2 regions of the Mesorhizobium sp. P3_A2 genome follow, and region 2 is predicted to be linked to the other one. Evidence: predicted binding sites of a transcription regulator. Region 2 holds the regulator's gene; the other holds the start of a gene.
What was found. The regulator PhoB, encoded in region 2, activates phosphate uptake and scavenging genes when phosphate is short. The targets are predictions, from matches to a motif close to TGTCATNNANCTGTCAT.

Region 1 (4,349 bases), on a different contig from region 2:
TGTCGGAGGCGCCGCTGATCCACGCAACAGCCCAGGTCGAGAACTCGACACTGGGACGCTGGACCGAGATTGCCGACCGCAGCCGGGTGTCCGAGAGCATCCTCGGCGACTATTCCTACATGATGCAGGACTGCGCCGTCTGGTGCGCGACGATCGGCAAGTTTTCCAACATTGCAGCAAGCGTGCGCATCAACGCCACCAACCACCCGACCTGGCGCCCGACGCTGCATCACTTCACCTACCGCGCCTCCGACTATTGGGACGACGCTGAGCATGAGAGCGAATTCTTCGCCCAGCGGCGTGCCAAGCGCGTCACCATCGGCCACGACACCTGGCTCGGCCACGGCTCGACCATCCTGCCCGGCGTGACGGTCGGCGATGGCGCGGCGGTCGGCGCCGGTGCAGTGGTGTCGAAGGATGTCGCGCCCTACACCATCGTCGGCGGCGTGCCGGCAAAGCCGATCCGCGAGCGCTTCGACCGCCGCACGGCGGAGCGCTACCAGGCACTCGCCTGGTGGGATTGGGACCATGCCAGGCTGCGCGCCGCGCTCGACGATTTTCGCGAGCTAGAGGCTGAGGCGTTCCTGGAAAAATACGGCGGTTAGCGCCGACCCTTCGCGCGTTTTCGCCGGTGTTCAGGAAAAAGCGCCAATGCTAATATACGGGATGTTTGAGGGTTTCATGCAGCCCTTGCGAAGGGACATTCCCGCACCTCCGGCCTCTGGCATGCAGCCCGGAATCGTGACAGCCTTTGTTGTTCTGATCTTTTTCGGCATCCTAGCCGCAACCTGGCTTTGATCCATCCCACACGGGTTCTTGACCGTGCCAACCATTCGTCCCGCAACACCGGCAGACGCTGATGCGATCTGGTCCATTCTCGAACCCGTCCTGCGGGCCGGCGAAACTTATGCACTGCCCCGCGACTGGAACCGCGACCAAGCGCTGGGCTACTGGTTTTCCGATGGGCACGATGTGTTCGTCGCGGAGGAAGCCGGCGACGTGATTGGCTGCTACTATCTCCACGCCAACCAGCGCGGCGGCGGCGCACACGTCGCCAATTGCGGCTACGTCACGTCGGCGGCTTCGAGCGGTCGAGGCGTCGCCACGGCGATGTGCCTGCATTCGTTGCAGCAGGCTGCCGAGCGCGGCTTCCGCGCCATTCAGTTCAACTTCGTCATCAGCAGCAACGAGCGCGCTGTGAAGCTGTGGCGTCGGCTGGGCTTCGACATTGTCGGAACGATACCGCAAACATTCGACCATCCGCGGCTGGGATATGTCGACGCTTTCGTGATGCACCGCATGCTGTAGTAGAGGTGTGCGGGTTTCATACCCTTGACACATGACTCGGACAGGACGCCATCTCCCCAAGGAGATCGCTCATGCTCGCCACAGTCAAACCCTCGCTTGCCGGATTCTTCGAAGGCACCAATCCGGCGCCACCGGTGCATCTCGGCACCCGTTACGACACATCGGGCAACTTCCTCCTCGAACCCGGCAACACGGTGGTCAGCCATCTCGTGAAGGGGTCGCCTTCCGAAGCGGTGGTCATCGAGGTGCGCGAGCGCATGCGCGCCATGCCGGATGCCGACCGGCTCGCCTTCACGCCCATCTCCAGCCTGCACATGACGCTGTTCCAGGGCATAATCGAATATCGCCGCCGCCTGCCTTACTGGCCGCAGGACGTGCCGCTCGACACCAGCATCGACGCCATGACCAGCCTCTATCTGGAGCGCTTGAAGGGCTTCCGGAGCCGCGGCCCGTTCAAGGTCGAAGTCATCGAGGTCGTGCCGACCGGACTCACCGTTGCCGGCGCGACCGAGGAGGACCGGCGCGTCATGAGCGCCTGGCGCGACGCGCTGTCAGTACCGTTCGGCTACCGCCACCCCGATCACGACACTTACGCCTTCCACATCACCTTTGCCTACCCGACCCAGCGCCTCGCCGACGACAGGGCCACCGCTTGGCAGGACTTCTTCGACGACAGTCTCGCCGAGTTCGCCCGCAAGGCGCCGATGATCGAGTTGCAGCCGCCGGCCTTCTGCAACTTCAAGGACATGAACCATTTCGAGGAGTTGCTGGTGCTTGGCTGACCAGCGGCAGCACCACCGGCGCACGGGTCTGTGGGCGGTAACAAAACTGACATCAATCCGACACCGCAGGTTCATGCGGCTGCGCTAGCGAGGGTTAACAGACCTTCAAACTGCGACCGGACTGAAAGTTAAGCCATGTCAGCAACGCTCGAAATCTGCGGCGTGTCCCGCCGATTTGGCAAGAACACCGCCGTCAGCGCCATCGACCTGTCGATCCCGCAGGGCCAGATGGTCGGCATCATCGGTCGCTCCGGCGCCGGCAAGTCCACTCTTCTTCGCATGATCAACCGTCTCATCGACCCCAGCCAGGGGTCGATTTTTTTTGACGGCGCCGAGGTTTCCCGGCTGCGCGGCTCGCCGCTCAGGCGCTGGCAGCGCGATTGCGCCATGATCTTCCAGCAGTTCAACCTTGTGCCGCGCCTTGACGTCCTGACCAACGTTCTGCTCGGCCGGCTCAATCACCGCTCGACCGTCTCCAACCTGCTGGGCATGTTTACCCGCGCCGAATGCGCCGAGGCGGTCGCAGCGCTCGAGCGCCTCGACATCGCCCGCACCGCACTTCAGCCCGCCGGCACGCTGTCCGGCGGCCAGCAGCAGCGTGTCGCCATTGCCCGCGCCATGATGCAGCAACCGAAGGTGCTGCTCGCCGACGAGCCGATCGCTTCGCTCGACCCGCTCAACGCCAAGGTGGTGATGGACTCGTTGCAGGACATCAATCTGCGCGAGGGCATCACCGTCGTCACCAACCTGCACACGCTGGACACTGCGCGGGCCTATTGCAACCGCATCATCGGCATGGCCGCCGGCAAGGTCGTCTTCGACGGCGCGCCGGAAGAGCTCAACCGCGAAGCGGTGCGCCAGGTCTATGGCGCCGACAGCAATGGCGCTGAAATCTCCGAGGCCATCACCTCGACCAGCATCGCCTACAAGCAAAAGATCGAAGCATCCGCCAGCCCGCTCGAGCCGGCATTCCCCGGGTACTGATCCATGATCCCGAAAAGTGGATACCGGTTTTCGGAAAAGATCATGGACAAGAACTGAGCGACTGGGATCGTCAGCCCGCGTCAAGGGCACCTGCAAAAATTAAGAACGCTGCCGGCGCGGGGCCGGAACTTACAGGAGAGATAAAATGTTCAGGAAGATGGTATTCAGCGCCGTATCGGTGCTCGCCATGGCAACCAGCATGGCCCACGCGGCCGACCTCAAGGAATTCCGCGTCGGCATCCTCGGCGGTGAAAACGAAACCGACCGTCTGCGCAACTACCAGTGCCTGGCCGACCACCTGAAGACCGAATTCGGCTTCGAAAAAGTGTCGCTGTTCCCGGCCGCCGACTATGACGGCGTCATCCAGGGCCTGCTCGGCGGCACGCTCGACTTCGCCGAACTCGGCGCTTCCGGTTACGCCAGCGTCTACATCAAGGACCCGAAGGCGGTCACCCCGATCCTCACCACCCAGCAGACCGACGGCGCCACTGGCTATTATTCGATCGGCTTGGCGCTGAAGTCCTCCGGCATCACCGACATCAAGTCGGCCAAGGGCAAGAAGCTCGGTTACGCCGATCCGGATTCGACCTCGGGCTACCTGATCCCGCTGACCCAGATCCCGAAGGACACCGGCGCCTCGAACGAAACCTTCTTCGCCTCGACCCAGTTCAATGGCGGCCATGAGAACAACATCCTCGCTGTCCGCGACGGCAAGGTCGACGTGGCGGTGGACGATTCCTCGGGCATCGGCGACTTCAAGAACGGCTACACCTCCGGCACCTTCCACAAGGAAGTCGCCAAGGGCGCCGTCGACCCCAACGACTTCGTCGAAGTCTGGCGCTCGGGCCTGATCCCGAACGGCCCGCTGGTCGTGCGCACCGCACTCGGTGACGACATGACCGCCAAGCTGACCGCGTTCTTCACCGACCTGCCGATGAAGGACAAGGCCTGCTTCGAAGGCGTCGAGGGCGGCGATTTCACCGGCTACGTCCCGGTCAAGCCTGACTTCTACAGCGTCATCGTCGAAGCCCGTAAGGCAGCCATCGGCGGCTAACGGCGAAATCGAAAGGGCGGTGCTCAAAGCACCGCCCTTTTTGCATCTCCGATCATGACCCTTTCCGTGACAGCCCCCTCCGGCGCCCCTCACCAGACGGCCGATGCCTGGCGACGCCAGACATCGCTGCGCCGGCTCTACACCGTGCTCGGCGTCGGCCTGCTGCTTGCCGCGATGCTTTCCAGCATGTGGTTCGCCGACGAGGCCAACGCCGGCCACTT
Region 2 (4,349 bases):
ACCCTGATGACGCTGCCGACCATCATCATCGCGACGCGCGCCGCTCTTGCCGCGGTGCCGCCATCGATCCGTTCGGCAGCGCTCGGCCTCGGCGCCTCCAAGATGCAGATGGTGTTCCAGCACATCCTGCCGCTTGCCGCTCCCGGCATCCTGACCGGCACGATCATCGGCCTGGCGCGCGCTCTTGGCGAAACAGCACCGCTGCTTCTGATCGGCATGGTTGCCTTCGTCGCCGACTATCCGAAGACGCCTTTCGATCCCTCGACCGCGCTGCCGGTGCAGATCTATCTGTGGGCGAACGAGGCTGAACGCGCTTTTGTCGAGCGTATGTCGGGCGCCATCATCATTCTGCTCGTCTTCCTCATGGCCATGAACATCACCGCGATCGTGCTTCGGCGCCGGTTCGAGCGGCGCTGGTAGAAAAAAGGCAATTTGGTATGAACATCATGACCGAACAGTCCCTTGAAAACGCAGTGGGCGACAAAATGAACGCCAAATCGAACGAAGTCATCAAGATGCGCGGCGACAAGGTCGGCGTGTTCTACGGCGAGAAGCAGGCGCTGTTCGACGTCAATCTCGACGTCCGCCAGAACCAGGTGACGGCGCTGATCGGCCCGTCCGGCTGCGGCAAGTCGACCTTCCTGCGCTGCCTCAACCGCATGAACGACACCATCGATTCGGCGCGGGTGACCGGCAAGATCACGCTCGACGAGGACGATATCTACGACAAGAACATCGACGTCGTCGAACTCAGGGCTCGCGTCGGCATGGTGTTCCAGAAGCCCAATCCTTTCCCGAAGTCGATCTACGAGAACGTTGCCTACGGCCCGCGCATCCATGGGCTGGCCAAGCGCAAGTCCGACATGGACCAGATCGTCGAGTCGAGCTTGAAGAAGGCGGCGATCTGGAACGAGGTCAAGGACCGCCTGCAGGAGCCCGGCACCGGACTGTCCGGCGGCCAGCAGCAGCGCCTGTGCATCGCGCGCGCCATTGCGGTGTCGCCGGAAGTGATCCTGATGGACGAACCCTGCTCGGCGCTCGACCCGATCGCCACCGCACGTGTCGAGGAGCTGATCGACGAGCTGCGCCAGAATTACACGATCGTCATCGTCACCCACTCGATGCAGCAGGCGGCGCGCGTGTCGCAGCGCACGGCGATGTTCCACCTCGGCTACCTCGTCGAGGAGGGCGCCACCGACAAGATGTTCACCAATCCCGACGACAAGCGCACCCAGGACTACATTACCGGCCGCTTCGGCTGAGCCGTCCAGCGGTTGAATTTTCAGGCACGAGGATCAGGATCATGGGTGAACATACCGTCGCCTCCTTCGATGAAGAGTTGGGCCAGATCAGCAAGCTGATCCGCGACATGGGCGATCTGGCCGGGTCGATGGTCAGCGGCTCGACCAAAGCGTTGCTCAATTCCGACAATGCGCTGGCGCAACGTGTCGTGTCCGACGACGCCATCATGGACGCGCGCCAGCGGGAACTCGACGATCGCGCCATCACGCTCATCGCCAAGCGCCAGCCGATGGCCAACGATCTGCGTGCCGTGGTCGGCTCGATCCGCATGGCCGGAGACCTCGAGCGCATCGGCGATCTCGCCAAGAACATCGCCAAGCGCGTCGGCACCGTGGGCCTCAGCGTCACGCCGCGCGACCTCTCGCATTCCATCGATGCGATGGCGCAGCTGGTGCTGATCCAGGTGCAAGGGGTGGTCGAGGAATATGCCGCCGCGGATGCGGCAGCACTGGCAAAGCTCAGGAATGAGGACGAACGTATCGACGTCAAATACACGTCGGTGTTTCGTGAACTCTTGACCTACATGATGGAAGACCCGCGCAACATCACCGCCTGCACGCATCTCCTGTTCTGCGCCAAGAATCTGGAGCGCATCGGTGATCATGTCACCAACATCGCTGAAAATGCGTATTATGTGCTGACCGGCCAGCAATTGCCCGCCAATCGCCCGAAGCAGGACGAGACGGCGATGGCCACTTCGGCCTGACAAGGGTGAACTGCTGATGATCGCGCCACGCATCATGGTCGTGGAGGACGAGGAGCCGCTGGGCGTGCTTCTCCGCTACAACCTCGAATCCGAAGGCTACCAGGTCGAGGTGGTGACGCGCGGCGACGAGGCCGAAATCCGGCTGCAGGAAAACGTTCCCGACCTGCTGGTGCTCGACTGGATGGTGCCGGCGGTGTCCGGCATCGAGCTCTGCCGGCGGCTGCGCATGCGGCCCGAGACCGAACGGCTGCCGATCATCATGCTGACCGCGCGTGGCGAGGAGAGCGACCGTGTGCGTGGCCTGTCCACCGGCGCCGACGACTATCTGGTCAAGCCGTTTTCCACGCCGGAGTTCATGGCGCGCGTGAAAGCGCTGCTGCGCCGCGCCAAGCCGGAAGTGCTCTCCAGCGTGCTCAAGGTCGGCGACATCGTGCTCGATCGTGAATCGCACCGCGTTTACCGCAAGAAGAGCGAAATCAGGCTCGGACCGACCGAGTTCCGCCTGCTCGAATTCATGATGCGCCATCCCGGCCGCGTGTTCTCGCGCAGCCAGCTGCTCGACAATGTCTGGGGCGAGACGATCTATATCGACGAGCGCACCGTCGACGTGCATGTCGGGCGCCTGCGCAAGGCGGTCAACAATGGTCGCATGCCCGATGTGATCCGCACCATCCGCGGCGCTGGCTACGCAATCCGGGAAGACTAAGGCCCGGCGCGCCGTGCCGTCGCCGGCCCTCTCAGGCGACGTGCTTGCCCGTCTTCGCTTGAATCCCCGGTGCGAAAATCTCTTGGTCGACGAAGCTGAGCGCGCGCATGGCGCAGCCTTCGCGGATCAGCGGCAGTTCGTTGGGCTCGGTGTCGAAGGAGATCGATTTCGAGTGCTGGCCGCCGGCGGTCTGAGCAATCGCTTCGCGCAATGCCGGTTCGATCAGATCGAACGCGGCGGCGCTGACTCCGACCATGGCGACAGGTGCTGGATCGATCAGCGCGAACAGGCTGCCGAGGCCGAAGCCAAGCGCCTCGCCGGCCTTGCGGTAGGCTTCGCGCTCGGGGCCATCGGTCTCGCGGGCACGTGCGGCGAGCGCCCGCATGTCGGCGTCGCCGACATCGACCGGTTCGGCATCCTCGCTCATCATTTTGGCGCTGCGCCAGATGGCGTAGTTGCCGGCATAGGCCTCGACGCAGCCGCGCCGCCCGCAACGGCACAGCGCGCCCCCGGGCCGGTGGATCATGTGGCCGAACTCGCCGCCCGAGGAATGGGTGCCGGTGAACAGCGCGCCCTTCAGCACCAGCCCCATGCCGATGCCATGCGAGAGCAGGATAGCGATGAAATTGTCGCGGTAGCGCTCAGGCTGGCGCCATTGCAGCGCCACTGCCATCATGTTGCAATCGTTTTCCATGGTGGCCGGAATGCCGAATTCCGCTTCCAGTATGTCGGCGAAGGCAATGTCGGTCAGCGGCGTGATCGGCGACCACAGCATGGCGCGCGCCTGCGAATCGGTGATGCCCTGGATGCCCATGGCAATGCGGGCGATGCTCTGAACATCGAGGTCTGGATCCTCGAGCCGCCGCCGCACGATTGCCGTGCATTCGCCGATCAACTCGTCGCGCGGCATGGTCAGCGTATCCAGCCGGCGCTGCTCCTCGGCGACCACCTGGCCGGCATAGTCGATGACGGTGACGGAAAGGAAATTCAGCGACAGCACCACGGTCATCACCGCGGCGGCCTCCGGGTTGAGGCCAAGGCCGACCTGAGGCCGGCCGCGCTTCAGCGCACCGGTCTCGCCAGGCTTGCTCTCGGCCAGGATGCCTTCTTGAATCAGATCAGACGAGATCGCCGATATGGTCGAATGGCTGAGGCCTGTGGTCGCCGCAATCTCGGTCCGCGACGGCTGGCCGGCCCGGCGCACGGCCGAAATCACCATCGCGCGGTTGCGACGACGCAGATCATCGTGGCGGATTCCAACCGACATCGTTTTTGTTTTCCTCCCGGTCCTCCTCGCGCCTCATGATAGTGGAGGCATTTGGTGGTGCCAGCCAAATATTGGCAGAAGCAGGCCGCGCTGTCATTGTTTATTGCGGGTCTCGAAAAAATTCGGCGAAGCCATCAGAATCCATCAGAATCGATGTTGACAGCGCCTCGCCGTTGGACCAGTATTTTTTCGAGGCTCGAAAAAATAGAGCCTCTGTGTGCCGGCCTTCGGGCCAGTTTTGTCGCGCCGCGCGCGGCGCAGGGAGGATTATCATGAACAGATTTGCAGCCGCCATGCTGGCGGGTGTCGCCATGTCGCTGACGCTGGTGTCGGTCGCGCAGGCGAAGGACAAGGTCATCGGCGTGTCG

Region 1: phnC (phosphonate ABC transporter ATP-binding protein) is a predicted target of PhoB. The motif match lies at 2,138-2,154, and genes of this name have one in related genera.

Annotation. Positions count from the first base shown of each region.
Region 1 is NZ_JBFUGC010000004.1:472,938-477,286, forward strand. It holds gene AC1DXM_RS12660 (DapH/DapD/GlmU-related protein) at 1-605, shown strand, start outside; gene AC1DXM_RS12665 (N-acetyltransferase family protein) at 817-1,308, shown strand; gene AC1DXM_RS12670 (DUF1868 domain-containing protein) at 1,380-2,090, shown strand; gene phnC (phosphonate ABC transporter ATP-binding protein) at 2,226-3,074, shown strand; gene phnD (phosphonate ABC transporter substrate-binding protein) at 3,220-4,128, shown strand; gene phnE (phosphonate ABC transporter, permease protein PhnE) at 4,183-4,349, shown strand, end outside.
Region 2 is NZ_JBFUGC010000009.1:107,418-111,766, forward strand. It holds gene pstA (phosphate ABC transporter permease PstA) at 1-420, shown strand, start outside; gene pstB (phosphate ABC transporter ATP-binding protein PstB) at 438-1,262, shown strand; gene phoU (phosphate signaling complex protein PhoU) at 1,304-2,008, shown strand; gene phoB (phosphate regulon transcriptional regulator PhoB) at 2,025-2,714, shown strand; gene AC1DXM_RS21100 (ROK family protein) at 2,746-3,981, opposite strand; gene xylF (D-xylose ABC transporter substrate-binding protein) at 4,254-4,349, shown strand, end outside.